Regions from separate parts of the Micromonospora sp. NPDC006431 genome, predicted to be linked through region 3. Evidence: riboswitches for the same ligand, from Rfam matches in the RefSeq annotation. Region 3 holds a riboswitch; each other region holds the start of a gene.

Region 1 (7,754 bases), on a different contig from region 3:
ATCCCGGAGATCCGGTCGGCGAGCCGCTGCACGGCTGCCTTGCCGGTCTGCGCCGCCTCGACCAGCTTGGCCATCTGGGCGAGCTGGGTGTCTCCGCCGATCCGGGTGGCCCGCACGACCAGCCGGCCGCCGGCGTTGACGGTGGCGCCGACGACGGTGGCGCCGGGCCCGACCTCGACCGGGACCGATTCGCCGGTGAGCATGCTGGCGTCGACGGCCGAGGTGCCCTCCTCGACCACGCCGTCGGTGGCGATCTTCTCGCCGGGCCGGACCACGAACCGGTCCCCGACCACCAGCTGGTCCACCGGGATCCGGGTCTCCCGGTCGCCGCGAAGCACCGCGACGTCCTTGGCGCCCAGCTCGAGCAGGGCCCGCAGGGCGGCGCCGGCGGTCCGCTTGGACCGGGCCTCGAAGTAACGGCCGGCGAGGATGAAGGCGGTGACCCCGGCCGCCGCCTCGAGATAGATGTTGCCGGCGCCGTCGCCGCGGGTGATGTCGAAGCGGAACGGGTGCACCATCCCGGGCATCCCGGCGTCACCCAGGAAGAGCGCCCAGAGCGACCAGCCGAACGCGGCGAGAGTGCCGAGCGACACCAGGGTGTCCATGGTCGCCGCGCCGTGCCGCAGGTTGATCCAGGCGGCCCGGTGGAACGGCAGCCCGCCGTAGACCACGACCGGGGCGGCCAGGGTCAACGACAGCCACTGCCAGTAGGTGAACTGCCAGGCGGGCACCATGGCGAGCAGGATCACCGGCACGGCCAGCGCGACCGAGACCCACAGCCGGGTACGCAGCCCGCGCAGCTCGTCCACCGGCTCGGCGGTCGCCTCGGCCAGGGCCTGGGCCGGCGGGGGCGGTACGGCTGCCGTGTAGCCGGTCTTCTCCACCGTGGCGATCAGGTCGTCCGGCGTCACGTCGTCGGCGTACCGGACGGTGGCCTTCTCGGTGGCGTAGTTGACCGTGGCCTCGACGCCGTTCATCCGGTTGAGCTTCTTCTCGATGCGGGCTGCGCAGGAGGCGCAGGTCATGCCGCCGATCGCGAGTTCGATCTGGTTCGGCGCGACCGGCAGGGACGAAGAGCCCGCGCTCTTGGCGGTCGATGTCATCGCGGCACCTCCGGTCAATTGTGCCCGTGACCCGGGGTGCCGTGGTCGGCCTCCGGGGTCGGTGTGGTGGTCGGGGCCGGCGCGCCCGTCGCCGGCGCGCCCGGGTCGCCGGCCACGACGGTGAACTCCGCGGTGTGCACCGCGTCGCCGTGCCGGAAGTCCAGGTAGAGGCGGTACGTCCCGGCCGAGGGCACCTCAGCGGAGAAGGTGACCGCCGGCCCGGCCGCGGTCCGCCCGTCACCGGGCGCGCCCTCCGGGTGCACGTGCAGGTAGGCCAGGTCGCCCTGCCGCAGCGCCACCAGGTGCCCGTACGCCCCGAGGTAGGGCTGGAGGTCGGTGACCGGCCGGCCGTCCCGGCTCACGGTCAGGGTGAGCTGGCTGGTGCGGCCCGGCTGCGGGGTGCCGCCGAGGGTGACGGTGTAGCCGTCGACGGTGGTGCTGGTGGCGGGTGCCGGCAGCGGCCGGTCGGCCAGCGTGCCGGGGACCGTGACGTCGACCCCGAGCGTCAGCGGCACGCCGCCGGTCGGGGTGAAGTCGGCGAACGCCCGCCAGGTGCCGGCGCCGGCGAGCGGCGAGGCGACCCGCCAGGTGCCGTCGGCGGCCAACTCGGGGTGGACGTGCCGGAACCCGGAGAGGTCACGCCGGGCGACGATCAGGTGCATGCGCTTGTCGTGCGCCACGTCGTAGCGGGTGACCGGCCGGCCGTCGGGGCCGGTGATCCGGAAGGCGAACTCGCCGGCCGGGGCGCTCACCGGCTGCAGCGTGTAGCCGCGGTCGGAGACGAGCAGCCCGCCGGGCAGGTGGTCGGTGGCGGCCGCCGTGTGGCCGGCGTCGCCGTGACCTCCGTCACCGTGATCGCCGTCGGTGGTGTCGTGCGGGGTCACGGCGGGCGGGGCGACGGGGCCGGCCAGGTGACCGACCCCGTACGCCGCGCCGAACACCGCCGCGAGGCCGAGGGCGAAGCCGCTCAGCTTCGTCGTCGTGTTCATGGGGTACCTCGGTTCCTTCGGGTCCGCGGACCCGTCACGCCCCGACGAGGTCGTAGCCGGCCTCGTCCACGGCGGCGCGGACGGCGTCCGTGGCCAACGGGCTCTCACTGGTGACGGTGACCTGGCCGGAGGCCAGGTCGACCTGGACGTCCGTGACGCCCGGGATGGCGCTCACCTCGGTGCTGACCGAGTTGACGCAGTGCCCGCAGGTCATGCCCTGCACCTGGTACGTGGTGGTGACCATCGCAACTCCCCTCTCGCCGCCCCCACCCTATACCCCCTGGGGGTAACTGGTGGAGAGACTGCGCCACTCTCCTGTTACCGCTACCCCGTGGGGGTATCAGCTAACGAAGAGGACCGTACCATACCCCAGAGGGGTACGCTATCCTGGACGCCATGACCGCACCGACGACCCCGACCCGGGGCTACACCGCCAGCAAGGACCAGCTGCTCGCGCGGCTCCGCCGTATCGAGGGCCAGGTCCGCGGCATCGAGAAGATGGTCGAGGACGACCGCTACTGCATCGACGTGCTGACCCAGATCTCCGCCATCCAGGCCGCCCTGGACAAGGTCGGCCTCGGCCTGCTCGACGGGCACGCGCGGCACTGCATGCACGAGGGTGCGGCCGAGGGTCGCGCCGACGAGATGGCCACCGAGATGATGGCCGCCGTCGGCCGGCTGATGAAGCGCGGCTGACCAGGCCCGTTGGGGGCCGGACGGCGCGTCCGGCCCCCAACGGCTGCGGTGTCAGCGCCCGTCGAGCAGCTTCCGCATGCTGTCGATCTCGGCCCGCTGGGCGTCGACGATCCGCTGGGCGAGCGCCCTGGCCTCGGGATTGGCGCCCCCGGTCAGCTCCGCCTGCGCCATCGTGAGCGCACCCTCGTGGTGGGCGATCATCATGGTCAGGAACTGCCGGTCGAAGTCGGCCCCGGACGACGCCTTCAGCGTCGCCAGGTCGGCGTCGGACATCATCCCGGGCATGCCGTGGTCCATCCCCGGCATGCCGTGGCCGGCACTGGCCGGAGGCACCGGCCGGCCCCATGCGCTGAGCCAGTCGGTCATGCTGGCGATCTCCGGCGCCTGGGCCGCCTTGATCTGCCCGGCCAACCTCCGCACCTCGGGGTCGGCGGCCCGGTCGTCGGCCAGCTCGGCCATCGCCACGGCCTGCCGGTGGTGCGGGATCATCATCTGGGCGAACGTCACGTCCGCCTCGCCGAAGGAGGCCCCGGGGGAGGGCGATCCCGTGGCGGGCGTGTCGTGGCCGGTGCCGGCGATCGGGTGGTCGCCACCGCCACAGCCGGTGAGGGCGAGCGCGGCGGCTACGGTCACGCCGGCCAGGGCGGCCCGACGCGCGAGGGTACGAGTGGACATGGAATGGCCTTTCGGTGTCGAAACCTACGCAGCGGACGGCGGACGCGGGGTGACCGGTCTTCCGGTCCACCCGCGCCGGGGCGTCCTATCTGCGCAGCACCGACACCGTCGCCAGGCGCAGCCCGTACGGTCGGGGCGGCGGGGCGCGCGGTCCTGGGGCGGCCCGGAGGGCCACCCTGGCGGCCGGCCCGTAGGTCCGGGCCCCGGCCCGCAGCAGCAGCGCGACCAGCAGCGTGACGGCGAACGCGCCGAGCACGGCCAGGCAGATGCTCCAGCCGGACCGGTCGCCGCCGGGATCACCCAGCGGGAGCAGCCGGGCCTGGGCGTCCGTCGGCGGGAGGACCCGGGCCGGGCCGCAGCCGTCACCCGGGCAGTCGCCGGCCCAGCCGGCCACCGCGGCCGGCAGAGTGGCGGGACCGGCCACCGCGGCCGGCGGGGCGGCGTGGTTGGCCGCCGCGTGGTCCCCCGGGCCGCCGGAGGCGTGCGTGCCGTGGCCGAGAGTGTGCATGGCGGTCAGCCCGACCAGGGTGCAGAGCAGCAGCAGGAGCCGGACCCACGGTCCGGTCGTCACCGCTGGCGCCGTACGCACGAGAACCACGCTAGTGGGTGCGCCGGGCCGGGCCGGCAGGAACCACCGGAGATCGCTCATCGCCTGCGTCGCGCCCCCGGACCTGGCTACCATTCCCGGCGGCGACCGGCCTGCACTCCCCCCGCCGGCGCCAGCGCCGGCCCGGTGAACCGACCAGCCCGGTGACACGTATCGCGCTGTGACTCGTTGGGAGACACGCCATGGGCGCCGACCACACCCGTCCCGCTCCGCCCGCCCCGCCCGGGGTGCGACGGATCCTCGTCGCGACGGTGGTGCCGCTGTTCCTGGTGACCGTGGTCGCCGCGCTGGTGCTGTGGCCGCGGGACAGCCGGGAGCCGACGGGTGGCGCGGACCTGCCGCGTTACCACGGCACGGTGACCCGGGTGGTGACCGAGCCGTGTCCGCCGACGCCGGAGGACGACGGCACCGGCCAGGCCACGGGGCCGTGCGGAACCGCGACGGTCGCCGCCGAGCAGGGCCCGGACGCCGGCCGGCAGGTCGAGGCACCCCTCCCGTCCGGCCCCGGGGCACCCCGGGTCGAGGTCGGTGACAAGATCATCCTCGTCGAGCTGATGGACCCGGCCGACCTGACGATCAAGACCTACAACATCGCCGAGCACCAGCGCGGCACGCCGCTGGTCTGGCTGGCCGTGCTGTTCGCCGTCGCCATCGTGGCGTTCGGGCGCTGGCGCGGACTGGCCGCGCTGGGCGGCCTGGTGGCAAGCTTCGCCGTGCTGCTCGGCTTCGTGCTGCCCGGGATCGGCGCCGGCCAGCCGCCGCTGCTGGTGGCGATCGTCGGCGCCGCGCTGATCATGTTCGTGGTGCTCTACCTGACCCACGGGATCACCGCCGAAACCTCGGTGGCGGTGCTCGGCACCCTGGGCAGCCTGGTGCTGACCGGCATCCTCGGCACCCTGGCCACCGCGGCCACCCACCTGACCGGCTACGGCAGCGAGGACGCCACCACGCTGTCGATGTTCCAGCAGAACGTCGACCTGCACGGGTTGCTCCTGGCCGGCATCATCATCGGCTCGCTCGGCGTGCTGGACGACGTCACCGTCACCCAGGCGGCCACGGTCACCGAGCTGGCGAACGCGAACCCGGGGCTGTCCCGGATGCAGCTCTACCGGGCGGCCACCCGGGTGGGCCGCGCGCACATCGCCTCCACCGTCAACACCATCGTGCTGGCGTACGCGGGCGCGTCGCTGCCGCTGCTGCTCCTGCTGGTCGCCGACTCGCGACCGGTGGGCGAGATCCTCACCAGCGAGTTCATGGCGCAGGAGATCGTCCGGAGCGCGGTGGCCACGCTCGGCCTGATCGCCGCCGTACCGCTGACCACCGGTCTGGCGGCGGTGGTCCGGACGGCCGGACGGGCCGGCGCCGCGACGGACGCCGGACCCCGCCCGCCGTCGTCCCGGCCGCCGGCCGAACGGCACGACGCGCTGGAGGCACTCGGCGGAGCGGCCACCGGACGATCCGGACCGGAGAGGAGCACGGAAGCCGCATGGTGACACTCCGCAGCGTGACCGGCCGGCGCGAACGCGACGCTGGTCACGCAGGGCGACGACGAAAACGTGCGATTGGTCGGCTTCCGGACGTAGATCGCCGACCCGCCTCTCGGGTAACCTCGCTGCCGGTAACCGCCGAAGGCGCGCACCGGCGCCAGCGGTACCACCGCCCAATCGCCCTGTGGCGAACCGGGGAACCAGGTACCTGGGGTGAATCCGCGCGAGCGGTAGGGGCCACTTCCGTCCCGAACCCGACAGCTAACCCGGTCGGCGGTCGACGGAAGGGAACACTGTTGACGGCACCCCTGCGCCGCTGGTTGACACCTGTGGTGGCCGTGCTCACCGCGTTCGCCATCGTCGCCGGGCCCACCCCGGCGCTGGCCGCACCCAACACCCCCAACCCATCGGGCCACGAGGAGGACAACGATCCTCCGCTCATCACCGAGGTCATCGATGCCGCCAATCGCGGCTTCCTGCAGGCCAAGGCGAAGCTGGACAAGTCGAAGCAGCGCCAACTCCAGTTGGCCCTCGAGATCCGGGCGGCGCAGGCCGACCTGGACGCGCTGCGGCCGCAGGTGAGCCAGATCGCCACGCAGTCCTATCGGACCGGCCGGATCGGCGCGATGGCCCTGCTGCTGGAGAGCAACGCGCCCGACTCGTTCGTCCAGCGGGCCTCCGCCCTCGACGAACTGAACCTGATGAACGCGCAGAAGCTCGCCGAGGTCAACGCCGCGAAGAACCGCGCGGAGCAGGCCAAGATCGCGCTCGATGCGGAGATCCGCGAGCAGCAGAAGCAGACCAACGCGATGCGGCGCGAGAAGGCCGAGGCGGAGAAGGCCCTGCGGCTGGTCGGCGGGCGGGGTTTCACCGCGGGTCTGGTCGCGGCCACCTCCCCGGTCGCCCGGATCGCTCCCGGGCGGACGGCTGACGGAGGGTGGAAGCCCGAGTCACGCAGCGTGAAGGATCCGACCACCTCGGGCTACATCACCCCGCGCACGCTGCACATGTACAAGGAGGTCAAGCGGGCCGGCTTCGACCGCTTCGTGGGCTGTTACCGCCCGGGCGGTCCCTGGGAGCACCCCAAGGGCCGGGCCTGCGACTGGTCGCTACAGCGCAGCGGCTTCTCCCCCTGGCACAACAACGACATGCGGATGTACGGCAACAACCTCGCCGCGTTCCTGATCCGCAACGCCGACCGGCTGGGCGTCTACTACGTGATCTGGAACCGGCAGATCTGGTTCCCGGCGACCGGTTGGAAGTCCTACAGCGGGCCCTCCAACCACACCGACCACGTGCACGTGTCGCTGCTGTAGCCGGAGTACCACGCCGAGGGGCCGTTCCGCGACCGCGCGGGGCGGCCCCTCGGCGTCAGGAAGGACTCAACCGGCGACGGCGGTGGGTGCCGGGTCCGCGGGCGTGGCCGCGCCCGGCAGCGTCGCGCTCGGCTTGCCGGCCGGCACCTCGGCCACCGTCCGCACCTCGCCCGCGCTGAGCCGGTACGACATGCCGACCACCCCGCACCGCCCGGCCGCCACCCGCTCGGCGAGCACGGCGGACCGGGCCAGCAGCGCCTCCACGGTCCGCGCGATGTGGATGTCGACGATCTCGTCGAGGTCCTCGACACCCTCCCGGGCGGCTCGGGCCAGGCTGGGCACGACGGCGTCCACCAACGCGCCGAGGTGGCCGGCGGGGGGCGTGCCGGTGGCGACCACCTCGCGGGCGGCCTGCACCGCGCCGCACGAGTCGTGGCCGAGCACCACCACCAGCGGGGTGCCCAGCACGGTGACCGCGTACTCGACGCTGCCGAGCACCTCGGGGCCGACGGTGTGGCCGGCGGTCCGCACCACGAACAGGTCACCGAGGCCACGGTCGAAGATGATCTCGGCGGCGAGCCGGGAGTCGGCGCAGCCCACGATCACCGCGAACGGGTGCTGGCCGTCGGCGACGGCGGCGCGGTGCTCGGCGTCCTGGTTGGGATGACGGGGTACGCCGGCGACGAATCGCCCGTTGCCGGCGAACAGCTCGGCGAGCGCCTGTTCGGGATTGGTCGGCAGCACTGCACTCACCTCGTCCTCGCGCGAAACGACCTGGTCAGCCGGGCCGGCGGCAGAGGCGGCCTCGACCACCACGGTCACACCCGAGCCAAGACACGTCAAGATTTACGTGATACGGATTTCATACGTCACCGGTCACT
Region 2 (7,754 bases), on a different contig from region 3:
TCGTCGTCTCCGACTGGAACGGCATCGACCAGATCGACGGCAGCGTCGGCTTCACCGCCGCTGAGGTCAGCACCGCGGTCAACGCCGGGATCGACATGGTCATGGTGCCCACCGCGTGGAAGACCTTCCTCAGCAGGCTCCGGACCGAGGTGCAGAACGGGCACGTGCCGATGAGCCGGATCGACGACGCCAACCGGCGGATCCTCACCAAGAAGTTCGAGCTGGGCCTCTTCGAGCGGCCGTTCACCGACCGGAGTTGGACGCCGACCGTGGGCAGTGCCGCACACCGGGCGCTGGCCCGGCAGGCCGTCCGCGAGTCCCAGGTGCTGTTGAAGAACGACGCCGGAATCCTGCCGCTGACCCGTGACAACAACAAGATCTTCGTGGCGGGCAAGAACGCCGACAACATCGGCAACCAGAGCGGTGGCTGGACCATCTCCTGGCAGGGTTCCTCGGGCAACATCACTCCCGGCACCAGCATCCTCCAGGGCATCCGCGCCGCGGTCGGTCCGACCACGACGGTCACCTACAACCAGCGCGGCACCGGCATCAACAGCAGCTACCGCGCCGCCATCGCGGTGGTCGGCGAGACACCGTACGCCGAGGGTCAGGGCGACCGTACGGGTGCCATGGGCCTGGACCGGGAGGACCTGCGCACCATCGTGACCCTGCGCAACGCCGGCGTGCCCGTGATCGTGGTGCTGGTCTCCGGCCGGCCGCTGGACGTCGCCGGCGAGTTGCCGAACTGGACCGCGCTGCTCGCCTCCTGGCTGCCCGGCACCGAGGGCGTCGGCGTTGCCGACGTCCTCTTCGGCGGGTACGCGCCGACCGGCAAACTGCCGATGACCTGGATGAACTCCGTCGGCCAGCAGCCCATCAACGCCGGCGACGGGCAGGTTCCGCTCTTTCCGCAGGGCTTCGGCCTGACGTACTGAATGGCGCTTGTAGAGCACCTGTGGACGCCGCGCAACTCGTACGGTGTGGCCTTCGCTCGGCCGGGTGAAGAACTTCACAAGAAGTGGGCGATCATCCGAAACTATCCCTAACGTCGACTGCGTTCGCGATCGCGGACACCCGGGCCGGTAACGCCTAATCCCGCCGCCGGCCCGTCGGTACCTGGACCTCAGGCGGGAGCGGGGGACCCACATGTTCCTCGGTGCTCGACACCTCGGGGTGAAGCCGCCCATCCGGCGGCCGGGCTCCTCGGCCCGAACCCGACAGCTCACCTCGTCGGCGTGGAGGAACCCACATGGCAACTGAACATGTCGCACGTCATCGACGCACCACCCAGCGTCGCGTCGCCGTCGGGGCGCTCGTCGTCGGCGCCGCCACCGGCGCCGCCGCCATCCTCGGGCCGGCCGCGCCGGCCAGCGCATCCAGCGTGAACTGGGACGCCATCGCCCAGTGCGAGTCCGGCGGAAACTGGCACATCAACACCGGCAACGGCTACTACGGTGGCCTCCAGTTCTCGAAGAGCACCTGGAACGGCTACGGCGGCCAGAAGTACGCCAGCCGCGCCGACCTGGCCAGCCGCAGCGAGCAGATCGCCGTCGCCGAGAAGGTCCTCGACGGGCAGGGCATCGGTGCCTGGCCGGTCTGCGGCAAGAAGGGCGGCTCGACCAAGCCCTACTCCACCAAGGACTCCGGTGCCACGAAGTCGCACAAGAAGGTGACCAAGGATCGGTCGTCCCGCGGCGACCAGCCGGCGACCCGCAGCCACCGGCGTACCGCGCCGACGTCGGGCGGCGCGACCTACACGGTCCGGTCGGGTGACTCGCTGTCGCTGATCGCGACGGCGAACCACCTCGCCGGCGGCTGGCAGACGCTCTACGAGCGCAACAAGCGCGTGGTCGGCGACAACCCGGGCCTGATCTTCCCAGGCCAGCACCTCCGCCTGCGCTGACGCCCCTGGCAGGTGGGGCGCCCCACATTGCGCGCTGATGCACGGAAAGAGTGGCCATCCCCGCCCGGGACGGCCACTCTTTTTCGTGAACGAGGCCCCGGGTGCTCGCGGTGTCCCGGTCGGGGGCGGTTGCTATCGTCGCGGTGCTCCGGAAAGACGTGAAGAAGGCGCGGATATGACCAACGACTCGTTCTCCGCGGCCGCAAGCCTCGACGAGCTGCTCACCAGGACGCAGCAGGCGCTGTCGGCCATGCGCTCGCGGGCGGCCGAGCACCCCGACGGCGATCCGGGCGAGCTGCTCCGCGCCGAGGGCGCGGCGGCCGACGGCCGGGTCCGGGCCGTGGTGGTCCAGGGTGGCCGGCTGGAGTCCGTGACGGTGGACCCGGAGCTGGCCGGGGACGGGGTGGAGGCGGTCTGCGGGCACGTCGTGCTGGCCGTCAACGCCGCCCTGGCCGCCCTCGACGCCCAAGTCAGCGCCTCGGCCCGGGCCGACGTCGACGCTCTGGCCGCGCGGCTCGGCGGCATCGAGGAGCAGCCGGTACGGCAGATGGAGCTGTTCAGCCGGGCGGTGGACGACGTGATGGCCCGCCTCAGCCGCGGCCCTGACGCGGGGACGCGGGCGGGCCGCCCGAGCTGAGGCGGGCATCGCCCGCTGTCGGAGCAGGGCGGCTCAATCCCGGCACGGACGCGCCGGGGTGGGCGCAGCACCCCACGTACGGCTGAGCCGGCGGAGCGGCCGGCCGTCGGGAGGACGACGACCGGCCGCTCGGGGCGTGCTCAGGAGACGGTGACCGCCGTGTCGTCGATGACGAACGAGGTCTGCAGGGAACTGTCCTCCACCCCGGTGAACGAGATGGTGGCGGTGGTCCCGGCCAGCGACGAGACGTCGAAGGACCGCTGTACGTAGCCGGCGGCCTTGTTGAGGTTGGAGTAGGTGGCCAGAGTGGTGCTGCCCGCCTTCACGGTCAGCTTGTCGTAGGCGGTGGTGGTCGTCGACTCCGCGCTGTCGATGTGCAGCCAGAAGGTGAGGGTCGCCCGGCAGCCGGACGGGATCGTCACCGACTGCGACAGGGTGTCGGTGTGGGCGGTGCCGTAGCCGTCGAGCCATGCCTTCCACGAGCCGCCGTGTGCGGCCTGGCCGGTGGAGCTGGTGATGACCCCGGAGGAGGCGCTCCAGCTCACGTTGCCGGACTCGAAGCCGGGGTTGGCCAGCTTCTGGCCGGAGCAGGAGCCGGTCGGCGGCGGAGTGGTGGTGCCGGAGCAGGTCGGGTCGCCGGACTGCGCCGGTACGCTGACGGCGTCCCAGGCGGCCTTGACGGTGTTGAACTCGGTGCAGCCGGTGCTGCCGTAGAGGTTCTTCGCCGCCTGCAGGGTCCAGGTGCGGTACTTCAGGTACGACGACGACGTGGTCTTCATCAGCATCGCGTTGTACATGATCTTGATGGCTTTCTGGATGCCGAGGCCGGTGACCGAGCTGCCGTTGCAGGTCGGGCTGGACGGCTGGCCGTTGGTCGGGCTGCTGCCCATGGCCAGCAGGTAGAACCAGTGGTTGCCCGGACCGGCGGCGGCGTGCACCTCGGTGGACGGGATGCTGCTGGAGTAGCAGTTCGGGTCGCCGAGAGCCGACGGGTTGTACATGTTGCGGATCGGGCCGCTGCCCACCAGGTTGACCTTCTCGCCGACGAGGAAGTCCGGGGCGTCGTAGCTGGCGGGCTGGTTGGCGAACCACTCGGTGGCCGCGCCGAAGGTGTCGGCGACGAATTCCTGGGTGCCCGAGCCGGAGATGCCGCCCGGGGTGCGGTCGTCGATGCCGTGGCCGATCTCGTGGGCGACCACGTCCATCGAGCCGATCCACTGGCCTGCGGTGTTCTTGCCGATCTGCACCTGGGTGCCGTCGTAGTAGGCGTTCTGGTCGTTCAGGCCCACCCGGATCGGCCAGTAGCCACCGTTGCCGTCGGCGCCGTTACGGCCCAGCCACTGCGACAGCATCTTGTGCTCGGTCTGCGCGCCGTAGAGGGCGTCGACGCAGCCGGTCTCCTTGTTGGTGGCGGTGCCGTTGCCCCAGACGTCGTCCGAGCCGCTGAACGTCGTGTTGGTCGCGGAGTCCTGGCAACTCAGGTTCGTGACGGTCGGGTCCTTCATGGAGTACGTGCTGCCCGACAGCGTGGTGTTGAGGCTGAGCGGGCTGGGCCCGTTCCACGCGCCGGTGCCGCTGCCGCGCACGACGTGCTCCTGCGTACGCAGCACCTTGCCGGTCACCGCGTCGACGTCCACGGTGAGCCGGCTCGGGCCGTCCGCGACGGTGCCCCGGACGGTGGTCTCCCAGGCCAGCGTGGGGGCGCTGTCGAGGGTGTAGACGACCAGCTTGGTGCCCTCGACGGTGCTGACCGTCTTGAGCTGGGCGCGGGCTGTCTTCTCGGCCGTGGCCGAGGTGAGCTTCGGCGTGGTGGCGAGGTTGCCGATGGCCCGCTGCTGCGCGACGGAGGCGTACTTCAGGTTGCCGGCCGAGTCGGTGGCCAGCACGAAGTCGCCACCGGTCACCGGGAGGCCCTTGTAGGTGCGCTCGTAGGGCACGTACTGGGTGCCCTCGGAGCTGATGATCGACTGCTGCACGAACGCGTCGTCCGAGCTGGCGTGCAGGTAGCCGGGCCGGCTGGCGACCAGTGCGCGGGCCGAGTTCGCGGCGAGCGTACGGGCCTGGGCGGCGTCGGGAGCGGGACTGGGCGGCGCGGCCTGTACGGCCGCGGCGGTGCCGGCGGCGATCAGGCCGGCCGCGGCCGCGCCGGAGAGCGCGGCGAGGCGGGGTGAGAGCTTCAAGGGGGTTAGCTCCTGTTCCGAGGCGCGCAGCATGGAGCCCGGTGGGGACACGCGTGCGCGGGGTAGCGATGAGGCGGAACGACGGTCGGTCCCGGAGCTGCCGGCGTGGCTCCGGTTCGACGGATCGACCGTCCGAGCCGCCGTGGATCGGCGACTCGCTGGAGCACGATCACACGGCCGTGGACACAGATCAATGGGTGACCGCGGCAACCGGATCGGTCGATCACCGCGCCGGTCCCGGAAATCAGGAAGCATCACCTTCTATAGCCCCTGATCAGGGCGAACACCCTCCGGAGTGGGCGGGGCTCGCCCGACTGGCGGGGATTGCCGCTCCATGCGGATGGCGCACGTTCACCCGTCGGTCGACCCGGCGATCGAGCCCCGCCGGAACCCGGCCCGCCCGGTGCGCCGTCAGCGCCTCCGGCGCCGTGCGGTGAGACCCCTGGGAGGGTTGCGGTAGGAATCTGCCGACCACTTTCGTCTGCCGTGAAGAAAAGTAGTCCGTGAGCGGACGAAAGCTATGGACAGCCTGAGAGGAAGTTAGTACTGTCGGGCACCATCAATATGTTTCGTCGAGATGAACTACCGGCACAGTAGTTCTCGACCGTGGCCTTCAGGCGGCGCAACCCGTCGGAGGGTCATGACCGGCCAGCGACGGCCACCCCGGGTCAACGCCGCACCACGGCGACCTGGCGCAGGCATGCGCCAAGGATCGACCGACGTCCGTCCGTACCCGACACGACCAGATCAGCTCCGACGCGCGACCCTGCCCGGCGCCGCGTGCGAACCGGCTCGCCGCTGACACCGGGATCAACCAACCATCCACATCGGACGACCGTGGCCGCCGGCCACGGCCGGGGATCCCGCGCGGCCAGGGAGGGGCCGACGGGCTGCGAGCACCCGAAGAAGCACCTCAGACGACACCTGACACCGACGGGCCGACGCACGTTCCGCCCGGTTGTTCCCGGACCGTGAAAGAGGCATCAATGAACCCATCCGCACCGCGGGATCGGCTCTCTGCGAGCCGGCTCCGGAGATCGGTGGCGGTCATCGCGGCGATGTTGTTGCTGCTGACCGCCGCCCTGACCGGCTCCCCGGCGAACGCGCGTCCGACCGACACCGAGCGGTCGGCGACGGCCGGGCCTCGATCCTCGTCGCAACTGCAGGCCCAGGTCCTGACCTGGACCGCCGGCGACAACTTCCTGTCGTACCTGTCGGCGCCGACCACCGCCACGGCCGGGCCGGCCACCCTGGTCTTCGAAAACAGCCGGGCTACCGGCAACACCACCGGAATGCAGCACACCCTCACGTTCGAAACGGGCGACCCGAGGTACAACAGCGACGTCGACGTCAACATCCTGGCGGATCCGACGGACAGCAACGGGGGCCGGTGGACCGTCGACGTGGTGCTCTCGCCCGGCACCTACCGGTACTTCTGCGCCATCCCAGGCCACGGCGGAATGACCGGCCTGCTGGTGGTCACCGGCGGCGGATCGGACACCACGCCGCCCACGGTCAGCGCCACAGTGACCGGGGAGAAGGACCCCAGTGGGGCGTACGTGGGCAGCGCGACGGTGACCCTGTCGGCGACCGACAGCGGCTCCGGCGTGGACCGGGTCGAGTACTCCCTGGACGGCGGGGCGTACGGCACCTACTCGGCGCCGGTGACGGTGAACCAGCTGGGTCAGCACACGGTGAGTTACCGGGCCACTGACAAGGCGGGTAACACCTCGTCGCCGCAGTCGGTGTCGTTCCGGGTCGTCGAACCGCCGCCGACGGACACCACGCCGCCCATCGTGACGGCGGCGGTGACCGGCCAGCGGGACGGCAACGGCGCGTACGTGGGCAGTGCCACGGTGACCCTGTCCGCCACGGACACCGAGTCGGGGGTGGACCGGGTCGAGTACTCCCTCGACGGTGGTGCCTACGCCAGGTACTCCGCGCCGGTCACGGTCAACCAGGTGGGTCAGCACACGGTGACCTATCGGGCCACTGACAAGGCGGGCAACACCTCGTCGCCGCAGTCGGTGGCGTTCACGGTGGTCGAGACGCCTCCGGCGGACACCACTCCGCCGACGGTGACGGCGGCGGTGACGGGGGAGAAGGACGCCAACGGTGCGTACATCGGCGGCGCCACGGTGACGCTTTCCGCCACCGACAGTCAGTCGGGTGTGGATCGGGTGGAGTTCTCCCTCGACGGGCAGCCGTACGCCATCTATTCGGCGCCGGTGGCGGTGAACCAGCCGGGTCAGCACACGGTGAGCTACCGGGCTACTGACAAGGCCGGCAACACGTCGACGCCGCAGTCGGTGTCGTTCCGGGTCGTGGAAACGCCGCCAGCGGACACCACGCCGCCCACGGTGACGGCCGCGGTGACCGGCCAGCGGGACGCCAACGGCGCGTACGTGGGCAGCGCGACGGTGACCCTGTCCGCCACGGACACCGAATCGGGTGTCGACCGGGTCGAGTACTCCCTCGACGGCGGCGCCTACACCGCGTATTCGGCGCCGGTGACGGTGAATCACCCGGGTCAGCACACGGTGACCTATCGGGCCACTGACAAGGCGGGCAACACGTCGTCGCCGCAGTCTGTGGCGTTCACGGTGGTCGAGACGCCTCCGGCGGACACCACTCCGCCGACGGTGACGGCGGCCGTGACGGGGGAGAAGGACCCCACCGGGGCATACGTGGGCAGCGCGACTGTGACGCTCTCCGCCACCGACACTCAGTCGGGTGTGGATCGGGTGGAGTTCTCCCTCGACGGGCAGCCCTACGCCATCTATTCGGCGCCGGTGGCGGTGAACCAGCCGGGTCAGCACACGGTGAGCTACCGGGCCACTGACAAGGCGGGCAACACGTCGTCGCCGCAGTCGGTGTCGTTCCGGGTGGTGGAAACGCCGCCGACGGACACCACGCCGCCGACGGTGACGGCCGCGGTGACCGGCCAGCGGGACGCCAACGGCGCCTACGTGGGCAGTGCCACCGTGACGCTCTCCGCCACCGACACGGAGTCGGGTGTCGACCGGGTCGAGTA
Region 3 (7,754 bases):
GCCAACCTCATGATCGCGGGGACGGACCGGGGGAGCGGGGAGGGGGGAGGGATCAGAGTTCGGGTTCGGGGGCGGGGCGGGATTCCGGCGTGGTGCCGCGGAGGCGGGCGATGAGGCGCATGCCGTGGTAGATGACCAGGGCAGCGGCGGTGCCGAGGGCGATGCCGCTGAACGACAGGTCGCCGGCGGTGAGGGTGTAGTTGGCCGCCCCGATGATCACCGCCACGGCGGCGGTCATCAGGTTGACCGGGTCGTGGAAGTCGACCCGGTTCTCGATCCAGATCCGCGCGCCGAGGATGGCGATCAGACCGTAGAGGGCGGTGGTCGCCCCGCCCAGCACCCCGGCCGGCACGGTGAGGATCAGCGCGCCGAACTTCGGGCTCAGCCCGAGCAGCACCGCCGTCACGCCGGCCACCCAGTACGCGGCGGTCGAGTAGACCCGGGTCGCCGCCATCACGCCGATGTTCTCCGCGTACGTGGTGGTGCCGGAGCCACCGCCCGAGCCGGCGAGCACGGTGGCGATGCCGTCACCGAGGAACGCCCGGCCCATGTCCCGGTCGAGGTTGCGGCCGGTCATCGCGGCGACCGCCTTGACGTGCCCGGCGTTCTCCGCGATCAGCACCAGGATCACCGGGATGACCAGCACCACCGCCCGCAGGCTGAAGCTCGGGGCGTGCAACTGCGGCAGCCCCACCCAGGCGGCCTCCTTCAGCCCGGTGACCGCCTTCGGGTCGAGTTCGCCGAGGACCGCGGCGAGCACCCAGCCGACCACCACGCCGAGCAGGATGGAGAGCCGGGCGAGGAAGCCCCGGAAGATCACCGTCGCGACCAGGATCGCGACCAGGGTGACCACCGCGATCAGCGGCTGCGCCTTCACGCCGGTGCCGCTGCCCCCGCCGTCCCAGGCCACCGGGGCCAGGTTGAGCCCGATCAGCGCGACGATGGCGCCGGTGACCACGGGCGGCATGAGCGCGTCGATCCAGCGTGCGCCGGCCCACTGCACCACCAGGCCGACCAGGGCCAGCACCGCGCCGACCACCACGATGCCACCCAGCGCCGCCGGGATGCCGCCGCTGGTCTTCGCGGCCAGCACCGGGGCGATGAACGCGAACGACGAGCCCAGGTACGACGGCAGCCGGTTGCCGGTGATCAGCAGGAACAGCAGCGTGCCGAGCCCGGAGAAGAAGAGCGTGGTGGCCGGCGGGAAGCCGGTGATCAGCGGCACCGTGAAGGTGGCGCCGAACATCGCGACGACGTGCTGCACGCCGACGCCGACGGTACGCGGCCAGGACAGCCGCTCGTCGGGATGCACCACGTCGCCGGGGCGGACGGACCGGCCGTCGCCGTGCAGGTGCCACGGGGACCAGCGGGATCGCGGCTCGGTGGAGGAGTGGGACATGCTGCGCCCTTCGCGTCGTCAGGTGACGGGGGCGTGATCGACCCTGAGGGTCGTTTGTAGCACGTCACGGATCCGCGTCCGGGTGCGGTGGGCCGGATCCGGCGCCGCCGGGGGCGTGCGCCGGCGCGGCCGAGCCGGTCGGGGTCAGGCGACGCCGGCGGGACGGAACTGGACGCTGACTCGGGGGCCGACCGGGCGGGCGGTCTTGGGGACGGCGTGCTCCCAGGTGCGCTGGCACGACCCGCCCATCACGACCAGGTCGCCGTGACCGAGCGGGAAGCGCAGGCTGGCCCCGCCGCCGCGGGGACGCAGCAGCAGCGGGCGCGGGGAGCCGAAGGACACGATGGCCACCATGGTGTCGGTGTGCGCGGAGCGGCCCAGGGTGTCGCCGTGCCAGGCGACGCTGTCCTGGCCGTCGCGGTAGAGGCACATGCCGGCGGTGACGAAGGGCTCGCCCAGTTCGGCCGCGTAGTGCTGGGTGAGCGCCTCGCGGGCCTGGGTGAGCACCGGGTGGGGCAGCGGCCGGCCGGCTGCGTACCAGCAGAGCAGCCGGGGGACGTCGACCTCGGTCTCGTACATGGTGCGGCGCTCGGCCCGCCAGGGCACGTCGCGCAGCAGCGTGTCGAGCACCCCGTCGGAACCCCGCACCCAGCCGGGCAGGTGGTCGACCCACGCGCTGCGGCTCAGCTCGTGCCGGCGCAGCCCGGCGCCGAGCGCGCCCAGGATCGGCCCCTGCTCGGTGAAGTCAAGCATCGAGGGCTGGTACGCGACGTCGGACACGAGGCCGATCCTACCCCTCCGATCGAACAGACGTACGAGCGCTCTGTCCGCGGCTCGCCGGCGTCCCGGTGGCCGGGCGGCCCGACGGCGCGGGAGGCGGTCCGGGGCACCGGCGGGTAGGGTGCCCGGCGGCGGCGTCGCGGTGGAGAGCCGTCCCGGGTGGTCCCGGTGCCGCCCGTCGCCGACCGCCCGAGGAGGAGACGCGCGTGCTGGTGATCCTGCTGACGGTCGGGCTTCCGGCATGACCAGCACACCGACCTCCGTCCGCGCCGTCCGGCTGCCGTCGCTAACCGGGTTGCGGTGGATCGCCGCCCTGCTGGTCTTCGGCTTCCACGCCGGGACCATGCGGATCGTCGCCGAGCCTGGCTACCAGGCCGTGGTGGACTGGCTTTTCGCCCTCGGTCTGTCCGGCGTGGAGTTCTTCTTCATCCTCAGTGGATTCGTGCTGGTCTGGTCGTACCGGGACGGTGAGCCGCGGCGCACCTTCCTGCGCCGCCGGCTGGCCAAGATCTACCCCAACCACCTGGTCACGTTCGTGCTGGCGCTGCTGGTCGCGTTCTGGTTCGCCGACCCGGTCGGCCTCTGGGCCGCCATGGGCAACCTCGCCCTGGTCCAGGCCTGGAATCCCACCCCCGGCTACTTCTACAGCGTCAACACGGTCAGCTGGTCGCTCTCCTGCGAACTCGCCTTCTATCTCTGCCTGCCGTTCGTGCTGCCCTACCTGCGCCGGTCGCGCACCGGGCTGCTCCGGGCGGTGGTGGTCGCGGCACCGCTGCTCATCCTGGCCCTCTGGCCCGGTCAGCTGCTGCTGCCCGAGGAGAACCGGTGGTGGTTCACCCAGGTATTCCCGGTGGCACGGTCGCTGGAGTTCTGGATGGGCGTGGCCGCGGCGGAACTGATGCGCCGGGGCCGCTGGTGTGGCCCGAACCTCACCGTGGCCAGCCTGCTCTTCGTCGCCACCTGGGTGGTCGCCGCGCAGTGGGTCCGCGCGGAGCTCTGGGCGGCCCTGCTCGCGGTCGCGTACCTCCTGGTCATCACCGCCGCGGCCGACGCCGACGTGCACGGCCGGCGCACCCCGTGGGGGTCTCGTCCGATGGTCTGGCTCGGTGAGGTCTCCTTCGCGTTCTACCTGGTGCACGTGCTGGTGATGCAGGCCGTGCTGCGCCTGACCGGGCACTGGGGCGAGGGGCTGCGCGGCTGGTGGGGCCCGCTCGCGGTGCTCGGCTTCCTGCTGGGCAACCTGCTGCTCGCCGCCGCCCTGCACCGCTGGGTGGAGACGCCGATGATGCGCCGGCTGGGACCGCCCCGGCGGGCCCGCGCGCAGGCCGCCCCCGCCGCACCGGTCGAGGTCCGCGTCCCACGGCCCCGGTCGATCGAGTACGCGGGGCGGCGCGACCCGCGCTGAGCGGGCCGCCGGACCACACCCCCGCCGTCGGGCCGGTGTCCACGCTGGCCAATGCGCCTCTGCGGCGGTGCGACACGCCCGGGGACGGTGCGATACGGCCGGTTCGACGGTAATTTGGACCGGTGCTTCCGATCGCGCTCACCTGTCCCGTGTGGTGGGTGGCGCGCTGGACGGCGCGCATGCTGGCCAGCCTGGCCGTGGTCGTCGCCTGCTCGCTCGGCGCAGCCACGTTGCCCCTGGGCCCGGCCGCGGCGGCGCACGCGGCTCCCGCGACGGTCGCCGTCGACACCGCGACCCTACGGGCCGGGCACCTCGGCGGCACCGAGTCCGCCGGCGCAGACCCCACCCTCCGGGCGCTGATCCGCTGGTCCGGCGAGGCCGCCGACGCGGTGGTCCGGGCCGGGACCGGAGCGCCTGGTCCCGCCGCGCGGATCGGGACCGGATCGGCTGCGGCGGCCGGGTGGACGTCGTCCGGCGCCGACGCGGCCGGCGACCGGCAGGCCCTCCTGGCCAGCGCACCGGACTCGTTGGTGCGGGGCGTCGTGGTCGCCCCGGGCGACCGGCACCGCGTCCTGGTCGGGCTGGTCCCGGCGACCGTCGGCTCCCGGGCCCCGCCCGCCCGCTGACGAGCCCGGCGGGCCCGGTCCGCCCACGCCGTACCCGAACCTCACCCCCGCACCGGCCCGGTGGCGGCGCCCGTACCCGGTCGCGTCCCCGCCCCGCCGGCCGTGCGGACCTCTCCACCACGTCGTTCCCGTGAGGTGCCGACCATGAAGCAGACTCTTCTCTACCACTTCCTGACCGAGGTTCCCGTGGCCGCCGCCATCTGGTCGGCCCTGCTCGTGCTCGCCCTGGGGGTGCTCGCCGCCCTGGTCGCCCGGCCCGAGCGGGGGACTCCGCCGGATCCCGCCCCCGACCCGGCCGCCGTGGCGGCCGCCCGCCGCGCCGACCTGCGCCGGTACGCCGACGAGGTGGCGGTCGCCGCCGGCGGGGCCAGGCAGACCGCCCGCCGGTGGCGCGAGCAGTGGCTGACCGCGCACGACGAGGTCGACCGGGCCTGGCGGGCGTACGACGAGGCCGAGGCGGCCGCCCGGCGGTTCGCGGGGGCCGCCGTGCTGCCCGAGCCGCGGACGCCCCGGACGCCGGCCGAGTACGCGGCCCGGGAGCGGTGGCTGCACCACGCCGCCATGACGGCGCACTGGCAGGGCGACCTGACCGCCCGGCAGCTCGCGGACGTCCTCGCCGGGCGCAACGGGTGGGACCCGCGCCGGCATCCGGCCGAGCAGGAGATCGCCCTGGCCCGGGTGGTACGCGACGGCCGGCGGGCCCGGTGGCGGGCAGCCGCCGAGCGGGAGCGGCGGGCCTGGCGGGACGCCGAAGTGGCCGCCGAGGCGGCCCGGGTGCTGGCCGTGGAGGCGTACGCGGCCGCCGAGGCGGTGCGCCCCGGAGCGGTCCCGGTACGCCCCGCCGAGGCGGTGACCCAGACCCTCGCCCCGGTGCCGGCCGGCGCGGTCGGGGTGCACCCCGCACGGTGGCGTCCGGCGCGGGTCGGCTGAATCGTTATCCGAATTCGGTGAGCCCGGTCACGGCGACCGGGGAAACGGTCAACCGGATCAGGCCGGGCGATCGAGCCCCGCAATTCCCCTTCGATCCCCACCCGGATGTCCGATAGTCACCCGACGGTTCCCGTTAAAAACGGTCGTCCCATTGAGTCAGGTCAGTGACCGGCTGTTCCGATCTCGGTAACGGTGGTTGACGTTTACGCAGGTGGGCGCGCTTGGCAGGCGGCGTACCCACCGGTAGTGTCAGCGCGTCCGGTGCGGTTTTCGATCGCAAGTGGCGACGCCGCGCCGACCCGCTCAATCGTGATCTCACGAACCGGGGACCCAGTGCAACACCGGGGTGAATCCGCGAGCCGAGGCCCGCGGTAGGGCCTACTTCCCGCCCGAATCCGTCAGCTAACCCGGTAGGCGGCCACGGAAGGAGTTCCAACCTCGTGCGAACCACCCCCCGATCCTCCCCCCGCCTCCACGGCGCCACGGTGCCGGCGCTCGCCTGACCCGCGAGTCCGTTCCGGTAACCGACCCCCGCTGCCCGGTCCGCCGGGCGCTCTTTTCCCGCGGCCACCCGCCCAGGAACGCGCGTGAGCTACTCCGCGCGTCGGGTCGGCGTGTGCCGCTCCGGCCCCCGTGGAGGAACACGTGAAGCACCACCTGAAGCGTCAGCTGCGGCGCCTCGCGACCGAGCGCCCGTACCAGATCGTCGCCGGCTCCGCCGCGGCTCTCGTGCTGGCCGGCGGCGCCAGCGCGGCACTGGCCAGCACGAACGACGCGCCGGTCCGGCAGGAGACCACCGCCGCCGTCGCCGAACTGGCCCCGCGCCTCGGTGACGTCGCCACCCGGAGCGAGGCCCGGGTCGCCGCCCCGTCCCCGACCGCCTCGCCCAGCGCGTCGCCGAGCGGGTCGCCGTCGGCGAAGGCCAGCTCGGCCAAGCCGGACCCGGACGTCACGAAGACCGCGAAGGCGAAGCCGAAGCCGCCGTCGACGAAGGTCCTCGACTACAACTACGAGGCCCAGACCGCCTACTGGAACTGCGGTCCGGCCGCGGTGCGCAACGCGCTGAGCGCGAGCGGCGTCGAGACCACCCAGGACGCGATGGCCGCCCCGCTGAACGCCGGCGAGAACGGCACCAACTCGGCCGAGGACACCACCCGCGGGCTCAACCAGATGGTCAAGGGCAACCCGTACCGGACCCACATGATCCCGGGCCAGGCCGCGACCCCGGCACAGATGGACCAGCTCCAGGCCGACGTGGTCAAGGCGATCACCGACGGCCGCGGCGTGGTGGTCAACATCGCCGGCTCCGCCACCGACACCAACGGCGGCTGGCACTCGTTCCCCGGCGGCCACTACATCGCAGTGGTCGGCTACAAGGACGACGGCCGGACGGTGCGGATCGCCGACTCGGCGAACCCGGCGCTGCCCGAGTACTGGATCACCACCATCGATCTGGCGAACTGGGCCGGCACCCGCGGCTACTCCGCCTGATCCCACCCCGGCACGTCGGGCACCGGCTCCTGGAGCCGGTGCCCGACGTCGTATCCGGGGCCGGTCTCGCGCCTGGTGTCCGTCCGGTGGCACACTGCGCCGTATGGGCGACGAGACGGGTACCCGCCAGCTGCTGCTGCTGCACGGCATGGGCGCCACCGGTGAGGTGTGGCTGCCCTGGGCGCCGCTGCTGGAGCGCCGCTGGGCGGGCCGCTGGCTGGCCCCCGACCTGGCCGGGCACGGCTGGTCGCCGCAGCTGCCGGCGTACTCCTTCGAGGCGCTCGCGGACCGGGTGGTGGCGGGGCTCGGCCCGGTCGCCGACCGGCTCGGCCCCCGGGACCGGCTGGTGGTGCTCGGGCACTCGCTCGGCGGGGTGGTGGCGCTGGCGCTGGCCGCGCGGACGCGGCAGCTTCCGATCGACGGGGTGGTCGGGCTCGGCATCAAGGTCGCCTGGTCGCCGGCCGAGCTGGACAAGGCCCGCGAGCTCGCCCAGCGGCCGGTGACCTGGTTCGCCAGCCGGGACGAGGCCGCCCGCCGTTACCTGCGGGTGGCCGGGCTGGCCGGGCTGTTCGCTCCCGACCATCCGGTGGTGGACGCCGGGCTGCGCCGCGAGGACGGCCGCTGGCGGCTGGCCATGGACCCGGCCGCGTTCGCGGTCGGGGAGCCGCAGCTGCCCGCCCTGCTCGCCGCGACCGATGTGCCGGTGCTGCTGGCCCGGGGGGAGCAGGACCCGATGGTGTCCGACGCGCAGCTCAAGGAGCTGGGCGTGCCGGTGGCGACGCTGCCGGGGCTCGGCCACAACGCGCACGTCGAGGACCCCGCCGTGGTCCTCGACCTGCTCGCGCCGTTCGCGGCGCCCGACGGGCCGTGACGCCGTCGCCCCGCAGGCAGGGCGACGACATCACGACCGCAGGTTGCGTCAGTAGAAGCAGCCGGTGGCGGGCAGGGCGGACGGGGCCGGTGGGGCGACGCCGTCGTAGATGGCCAGCAGCATGTTTTGCGGGCAGCGGTTGGCGCCGTTGACCCGGACCTCCAGGTGCAGGTGGGGGCCGGTCACGTTGCCGGTGGCCCCGGTGTAGCCGAGGACCTGGCCGGCGCTGACCCGGGAGCCGGCCGCGACCGA
Region 4 (6,645 bases), on a different contig from region 3:
CGAACCCGCACTGTCAGCTTGGGAAGCTGATGTTCTGCCATTGAACTACACCCGCAGGCGGCACCACTGTACCTGAGGTCACCGCCTCCGTGCACCCAGGTACCCCCGTGGCGGCTCCCACGCGCTGCGAACCGGCTCGAAACGATCTTGCAACCTCCGCACCCGGCCTCAGCAGGAGAAAGTTTCACGGCGGCGAAACATGGCCATTCTCAAATCTGTCGATCGGTTGTAACGTCTCCCCAACGTTTCAGCCACGGCGTGACACACCCCCGGTCGCGCCGCCAGAAAGAGGTGGCCCATGGGACTTCGTCCCAACCTGCTGACCCGGCGTACCGCCGGTGTCGCGTCGACGACGCTCGCGCTGCTGCTCAGCACCGCCGCAGTGGGCGTCGTCCCGGCAGCTTCGGCCTTCTCGGCCGCCCCGGCGGGCGGCTGCGTCGAGCCGGCCGACGTCCACTCGGACGCCCGGGTCAAGGCCGGCGCGCACGCCAAGCACGAGCCGAACGAGCTGACCGCTGCCCAGGTCCGTGAGCGGGAGGCGGACCTCGCCGCAGCCCTGGCCGAGCGGGCCCGGTTCCGGGCCGGCGCCGGGGCCGCACCCCTGGCAACCGTGACCATCCCGGTCGTGGTGCACGTCATCCAGCGGGACAGCACCCGCGCCGGCGGCAACATCCCGGATTCGATGATCACGCAGCAGATCAGCGTGCTCAACCAGGCCTACAGCGGCGCCACCGGCGGTGCGCCCACCGCCTTCAGTTTCCAGCTCCAGAAGATCAACCGGGTCACCAACCCGTCCTGGTACCCGATCATCTCGGGTTCCTCGGCTGAGCGGTCGATGAAGACCACCCTGCGCGAGGGCGGCAAGAACACGCTGAACATGTACCTCGGCGAACTCAGCGACGGCCTGCTCGGCTGGGCGACCTTCCCGAAGCGCAAGCTCGACAGCATGGACGGCGTGGTCGTGCTGAGCGAGTCGCTGCCGGGTGGCACCGCCACCAACTACAACCAGGGCGACACCGGCACCCACGAGATCGGCCACTGGCTGAACCTCTACCACACCTTCCAGGGCGGCTGCTCGGGCTCGGGCGACAGCGTGGACGACACCGCGGCCGAGGCCTCGCCGGCGTACCAGTGCCCGACCGGTCGGGACACCTGCACGGCGGCGGGCCTGGACCCGATCACCAACTTCATGGACTACACCTACGACTCGTGCATGTACCAGTTCACCCCGGGCCAGGCGAGCCGGATGCTGACCGCGTGGAACGCCTACCGCGCGGCGTAACCGCCGAGCACAGCGAACCGGTGCCGGCCTCGTCCTCGGACGGGGCCGGCACCGGTGTTCATACGGTCAGGCGGCCGGGCGGCGGGTGTCGAAGCCGTGGCGGCCGCGCCGCCCCTCGGGGACGGCCGGGGCACGCCGCGCGGGAGCGGTCGCCTGCGGGTCGAACCAGACCCGCACCTGCGGCCGGCCCGTGCCGAGGTGGGCCGCCTGGTCGCGCCGGGTCAGCATCGCCACGTCGACGGTGAACTCGAACAGCTGCCAGTCGACGTGCGGCGCGGCCCGGCCGATCCCGGCCACCCGGGCCACGGTCGCCGGGTCGGTCACCGGGTGGGCCCGGCCGGCGACGTACGCCTCGTCGTCGCTCTCCTCCGGCGGGAAGGAATGCAGCGCGTAGCGGCCGTCGCGTTCGAGGTCGCGACGCTTGGGCGAGTCGATGACGAAGCAGTAGAGCCCGTCGTCGGTGATGACCGGGGAGACCGGGTGGACCCGGGGGCCGCCGTCGGCGCGGACCGTGGCGAGGTAGCCGAAGCCCGGCCCGTACTGCTGCAGGAGAAGGCGGATCTCGTCGGCGAGTCGGGGCTCGTCGGCGGCGAATTCGGACCAGGAAGCCATGCGGACATTCTATCGAACACGTGTACGAAGATGTAGTCCGACACGCAGGTCGCCCGTACCGGTCGCTATGGTGTTCCGATGCTGCTCTCCGACCGCGACCTGGTCTCCGAGATCAAGGCGGGCGCACTCGCGCTGGAGCCCTTCGAGCCTACGCTGGTGCAGCCGTCCAGCATCGACGTACGCCTGGACCGGCTCTTCCGGGTCTTCAACAACCACCTCTACACGCACATCGACCCGTCGCAGCAGCAGGACGACCTGACCTCGATGGTGGAGGTACCCGAGGGCGAGCCGTTCGTGCTGCACCCGGGCGAGTTCGTGCTCGCCTCGACGCTCGAGGTGATCTCGCTGGGCGACCAGCTCGCCGGCCGACTCGAGGGCAAGTCCAGCCTGGGCCGGCTCGGGCTGCTCACCCACTCCACCGCCGGCTTCATCGACCCGGGCTTCTCCGGGCACGTCACGCTGGAACTCTCCAACGTGGCCAATCTGCCGATCACGCTCTGGCCCGGCATGAAGATCGGCCAGCTCTGCATCTTCCGACTCTCGTCGCCGGCCGAGCACCCGTACGGCTCGGCGGTCTACGGCTCGCGCTACCAGGGGCAGCGCGGGCCGACCCCGAGCCGGTCCTGGCAGAACTGGCGTACCTGGCCGACCCGCTGAGCACGACGCAGGGGCTCCCGCGACGCGGCAGCCCCTGCGTACCCGTCAGCCCGGGCGGCCGTAGCTGTTGATCTGGCCGTCGTCGACGCGTTTCATCGTGATCGGCTTGCCGGACTGGGAGGCGTGCACCACCCAGCCGCCGCCGACGTACATCCCGACGTGGTGCAGGTCGCTGTAGTAGAAGACCAGGTCACCGGGGCGTAGCTCGCCGCGGCTCACCCGCCGGGTGACGTCGTGCTGCTCGCGGGCGTTGTGCGGCAGGGAGACCCCGGCCTTGGCCCAGGCCGCCATGGTCAGGCCGGAGCAGTCGTAGTGGTCCGGGCCGGCGGCGCCCCAGACGTAGATCTTGCCGATCTGGGCGCAGGCGAACTTGACCGCGACACCGGCCGGGCCGCCCGGGTAGCCGGCGGGGCAGGGCGCGGGGCGCAGCGGTCCGCCGCCGCCGTTGCCGTACACCTTGAGCCGGAGCTTCTGGAGCCGGGCGATCTCGGCGTCGATCTGCTTCTTCTGGGCCGCGAGCTGAGCTTCGGTACGGGCCAGCTGGGCGACCATCGCGTCCAACGGCTTCTTCTTCGCGGCCAGCTGGTCGCGCAGCTCCATGACGGCCTGCACCTGCTCGTGCTGGTGGTGCGCGTAGCGGTCGAGCAGTTCGAGGCTGTTGACCACCTCGCTCGGCGACCGGCTGCCCAGCAGGGCGTTGACGGTGGAGAGGTTGTTGCCCTTGTACGCGTCGGCGGCCAGCCCGCTGACCTGCCCGAGGGCGGCGTCGACCTGGGCCTCGAGCGGGGCGATCTGCTTCTCCAGCGCGTCGGCCTGCTTGCGCCGGACGGCGAGCTGCCCGCGGGTGGAGTTGACCTGTTCGATGATCGGTTCGAGCTTGTTCCAGTCCTGGTCGATCTGGCGCTCGATCTCGGTGACCGACGGTTCGGCGTGGGCCGCCGTGGCGCCACCGGTCAGGACGACGGCGGTGCCGACCAGGGCGGCGAGGGCGGTGGTGAAGCGGGACCAGCGTGAACGCGGCGCAGCCGTCGACCGGTCGACCGACCGGTCCGACGGTGGCCGCGGGGCATGGTGTGCCACCGGGCTCCGTACTCCTTCTTCCTGACCGCCTACCGGGTTAGCTGACGGGTTCGGGCGGGAAGGGAGCCGCCCTACCGCATTGGCTGCGGATTCACCCCAGGTACCTGGGTCCCCGGCTCGCCTGGCGGCGACTCGGCGGTGTCGGACCGTCACCACCCGGGATGGACGGTGAACCTACCGGTCGACAACTGACCAGAGTAGGGACCGTCGTTATCAATCCGCAACCCGATCCGCCGTGACACTCCGTACGCAGATTCGGAAACCACCCGACCGTGAAGGTTTTTTACGCCCATCATCACCACCTGGAAAGGTATTGACCTGGGGCCATCTGCGGAGTGAGGGTGGGGACGCAGTCACCCCCATCCCTATCTGGAGGTTCGATGCACCTCTCAGCCCTGCCATCGCGCAGACGGATACTGCTGGCCGCCGCCGTCGCGGCGGCCACCGCTCTCGCGACCAGCGGTCCCACCGCGGCGGCGCCCCTCACCGCCGCCGGCACCATCGACAGCCCGGAGCGCCAGCAGCAGTACGCCGCCGCGGCGGCGGAGTACGGCGTGCCGCAGAGCGTCCTGCTGGGCGTCTCCTACCTGGAGTCCCGCTGGGACACCCACTCCAGCCAGCCCAGCACCAGCGGCGGCTACGGGCCGATGCACCTCACCGACGCGCAGCAGGTCGCCTCGGCCCCGTCCAGCGCACACGTGGACGAGAACGAGGACCCCCGCGGCGACGAGTCCCGCCCGCTCACCGTCGACCTGACCGCCGCCGCCGCGCCGGCCGGGGACACCCTGCCCCTGGCCTCGCTGCAGACCCTGGACACCGCCGCCGACCTCACCGGCGTGTCGAAGGAGGCGCTGCGCGACGACGCGGCGGCCAACATCCGCGGCGGTGCGGCGCTGCTGGCCTCGTACCAGCAGGACCTGGGCGGGCCGGTCGGCGCCGGCAGCGACCCGGCGGCCTGGTACGGCGCGGTGGCCCGGTACTCCGGCGCGGACACCGAGGACGCGGCGGCGGCCTTCGCCGACGAGGTGTACGACCAGATCGGCCAGGGCGCCACCCGGACCACCGACGACGGCCAGCGGGTGACCCTCACCGCCACCGCCGTCACGCCGGACCAGTCCGGGCTGCACAAGCTCGGCCTGCGCCGCGCCGAGCGGCCGGACGGCCTGGAGTGCCCAGTCCGCCTCGCCTGCGAGTGGATCCCCGCGCCGTACGGGGAGTACACGATCCCCGAGACGAACATCGTGGACTACGGCAACTACGACATCGGCAACCGGCCGGCCCAGCAGAAGCTCGAATACATCATCATCCACGACACCGAGGGCTACTTCGGCCCCAGTGTGGGCCTGGTGCAGGACGTGACCTACCTGGGCTGGCACTACACTCTGCGCTCGGTGGACGGGTACGTCGCTCAGCACATCAAGGCCAAGGACGTCGGCTGGCAGGCCGGCAACTGGTACGTCAACGCCAAGTCCATCGGCATCGAGCACGAGGGCTTCGCGGGCCACGGCACCTGGTACACCGAGGCCATGTACCGCGCCTCGGCCAAGCTGGTCCGACACCTGGCGCTGCGGTTCCAGATCCCGCTGGACCGGCAGCACATCCTCGGCCACGACAACGTCCCCGGCATCACCGCCGGGAATGTCGCCGGGATGCACTGGGACCCGGGCCCGTACTGGGACTGGTCGCACTACTTCGACCTGCTGAAGGCGCCGTTCCACTCGACCGGCACGCCGAACACCGGCCTGGTCACCATCGACCCGGACTTCGCGTCGAACAAGCCGGCCTTCTACGGCTGCAACCAGCAGCCGCCGGGTGTCCCGAAGCCGCCGCCGCCGGCCGAGCCCTGCCCGCTGCGGGGCTCCTCCTCGGTCATCCTGCGCACCGGCCCGAGCCTGGACGCGCCATTGGTCAACGACCTCGGCCTGCGCAAGGACGGCACGCCGAACACCATGTACATCAAGGATCACGGCGCCCGCGCCTCGGCCGGTCAGACGTACGCCCTCGCGGGCATCCAGGGCGACTGGACCGCGATCTGGTACCTCGGCCAGAAGGCCTGGTTCTACAACCCGACCTCGGCGCCGACGGCGAAGTGGGCGAACGGCTTCGTGGTGACCCCCAAGCCGGGCAAGACCAGCATCCCGGTATACGGACGGGCCTACCCCGAACGGGCCGCCTACCCGGCCACGATCCCGTACCAGGCCATCTCGCCGCTGCAGTACACCTTCCCGGCCGGTCAGCGGTACGCGGTCGGCGGCGTCCTGCCGGGCGAGTACTACCGGGCCGTCTCCTTCGACGGTTCGGCGCCGGGTGACCGGACGGTGGTCCGCGGCGAGAACAAGTACGTCCAGGTCCAGTTCGGCCACCGGGTGATGTACGTGAACCTCGACGACGTGCAGATCACGCCGGCGTCGGTCGGTTCCCCCAGCTGACCCTCGGCGAAACGAAGGCCCCCGGTCCGTGTGGACCGGGGGCCTTCGTGCTGCTCGAGAGGGTCAGCTGACGCGGCGGAAGCCGGCGACCGGCATGTAGCTGATCTTGGTTACCTGGACCGGTTTGCCGGTCCGTGGCGCGTGCACCATCATGCCGTTGCCGAGATACAGGCCGACATGGTGCAGGTCGCTGTAAAAGAAGACCAGGTCACCGGGGCGCGCGTCGCTGCGGGACACGGCCCTGCCCTCGTTCCACTGCGCTCCCGTGAAGTGGGTGAGGGAGATGCCCGCGGCCTTGTAGGCGTATTGGGTGAGGCCGGAGCAGTCGAAGGCGTTCGGGCCGGTGGCGCCCCACACGTACGGGTCGCCGACCTGGGCGCAGGCGGTCTTGATCGCGGTCCGCGCGGCGCTGCTCACCACGCCGTCGATGGCCGGGCAGCCGGCCGGACGGATCGAGGTCACCGGCAGCATCGCGGTCAGCCGCTTGATCTCGCTGTCGATCTGCTTCTTCTTCGCCGCCAGCTCGTTGCTCTGCTTCGTCTGGGTGGCGATCAGCTCGTCCAGCTTCCGCTTCTGCCGGTTGTA

The links. A riboswitch is a leader RNA that binds a small molecule or an ion and turns the genes downstream of it on or off. The one in region 3 is predicted to bind cyclic di-AMP.
Region 1: linked by a shared signal. The riboswitch ahead of ACFYM6_RS06425 (coiled-coil domain-containing protein) and the one ahead of ACFYM6_RS19960 (C39 family peptidase) in region 3 are both predicted to bind cyclic di-AMP.
Region 2: linked by a shared signal. The riboswitch ahead of ACFYM6_RS18410 (transglycosylase family protein) and the one ahead of ACFYM6_RS19960 (C39 family peptidase) in region 3 are both predicted to bind cyclic di-AMP.
Region 4: linked by a shared signal. The riboswitch ahead of ACFYM6_RS01355 (NlpC/P60 family protein) and the one ahead of ACFYM6_RS19960 (C39 family peptidase) in region 3 are both predicted to bind cyclic di-AMP.

What each region holds. Positions count from the first base shown of each region.
Region 1 is NZ_JBIAHQ010000003.1:14,718-22,471, reverse strand. It holds gene ACFYM6_RS06460 (heavy metal translocating P-type ATPase) at 1-1,103, opposite strand, end outside; gene ACFYM6_RS06455 (hypothetical protein) at 1,118-2,092, opposite strand; gene ACFYM6_RS06450 (heavy-metal-associated domain-containing protein) at 2,127-2,336, opposite strand; gene ACFYM6_RS06445 (metal-sensitive transcriptional regulator) at 2,489-2,788, shown strand; gene ACFYM6_RS06440 (DUF305 domain-containing protein) at 2,840-3,463, opposite strand; gene ACFYM6_RS06435 (hypothetical protein) at 3,549-4,052, opposite strand; gene ACFYM6_RS06430 (YibE/F family protein) at 4,253-5,563, shown strand; cyclic di-AMP (ydaO/yuaA leader) riboswitch at 5,718-5,848, shown strand; gene ACFYM6_RS06425 (coiled-coil domain-containing protein) at 5,854-6,873, shown strand; gene ACFYM6_RS06420 (carbonic anhydrase) at 6,940-7,617, opposite strand.
Region 2 is NZ_JBIAHQ010000010.1:9,789-17,542, reverse strand. It holds gene ACFYM6_RS18415 (glycoside hydrolase family 3 C-terminal domain-containing protein) at 1-935, shown strand, start outside; cyclic di-AMP (ydaO/yuaA leader) riboswitch at 1,077-1,251, shown strand; gene ACFYM6_RS18410 (transglycosylase family protein) at 1,250-1,903, shown strand; gene ACFYM6_RS18405 (YbaB/EbfC family nucleoid-associated protein) at 2,079-2,540, shown strand; gene ACFYM6_RS18400 (M4 family metallopeptidase) at 2,681-4,720, opposite strand; gene ACFYM6_RS18395 (OmpL47-type beta-barrel domain-containing protein) at 5,761-7,754, shown strand, end outside.
Region 3 is NZ_JBIAHQ010000011.1:47,709-55,462, forward strand. It holds gene ACFYM6_RS19935 (uracil-xanthine permease family protein) at 53-1,399, opposite strand; gene ACFYM6_RS19940 (alpha-ketoglutarate-dependent dioxygenase AlkB) at 1,544-2,179, opposite strand; gene ACFYM6_RS19945 (acyltransferase family protein) at 2,421-3,584, shown strand; gene ACFYM6_RS19950 (hypothetical protein) at 3,707-4,210, shown strand; gene ACFYM6_RS19955 (hypothetical protein) at 4,355-5,140, shown strand; cyclic di-AMP (ydaO/yuaA leader) riboswitch at 5,431-5,572, shown strand; gene ACFYM6_RS19960 (C39 family peptidase) at 5,774-6,631, shown strand; gene ACFYM6_RS19965 (alpha/beta fold hydrolase) at 6,735-7,502, shown strand; gene ACFYM6_RS19970 (peptidoglycan-binding protein) at 7,551-7,754, opposite strand, start outside.
Region 4 is NZ_JBIAHQ010000001.1:274,689-281,333, reverse strand. It holds tRNA gene ACFYM6_RS01375 (tRNA-Gly) at 1-55, opposite strand, end outside; gene ACFYM6_RS01370 (zinc metalloprotease) at 299-1,282, shown strand; gene ACFYM6_RS01365 (pyridoxamine 5'-phosphate oxidase family protein) at 1,349-1,894, opposite strand; gene dcd (dCTP deaminase) at 1,973-2,551, shown strand; gene ACFYM6_RS01355 (NlpC/P60 family protein) at 2,597-3,631, opposite strand; cyclic di-AMP (ydaO/yuaA leader) riboswitch at 3,644-3,779, opposite strand; gene ACFYM6_RS01350 (N-acetylmuramoyl-L-alanine amidase) at 4,012-6,060, shown strand; gene ACFYM6_RS01345 (C40 family peptidase) at 6,124-6,645, opposite strand, start outside.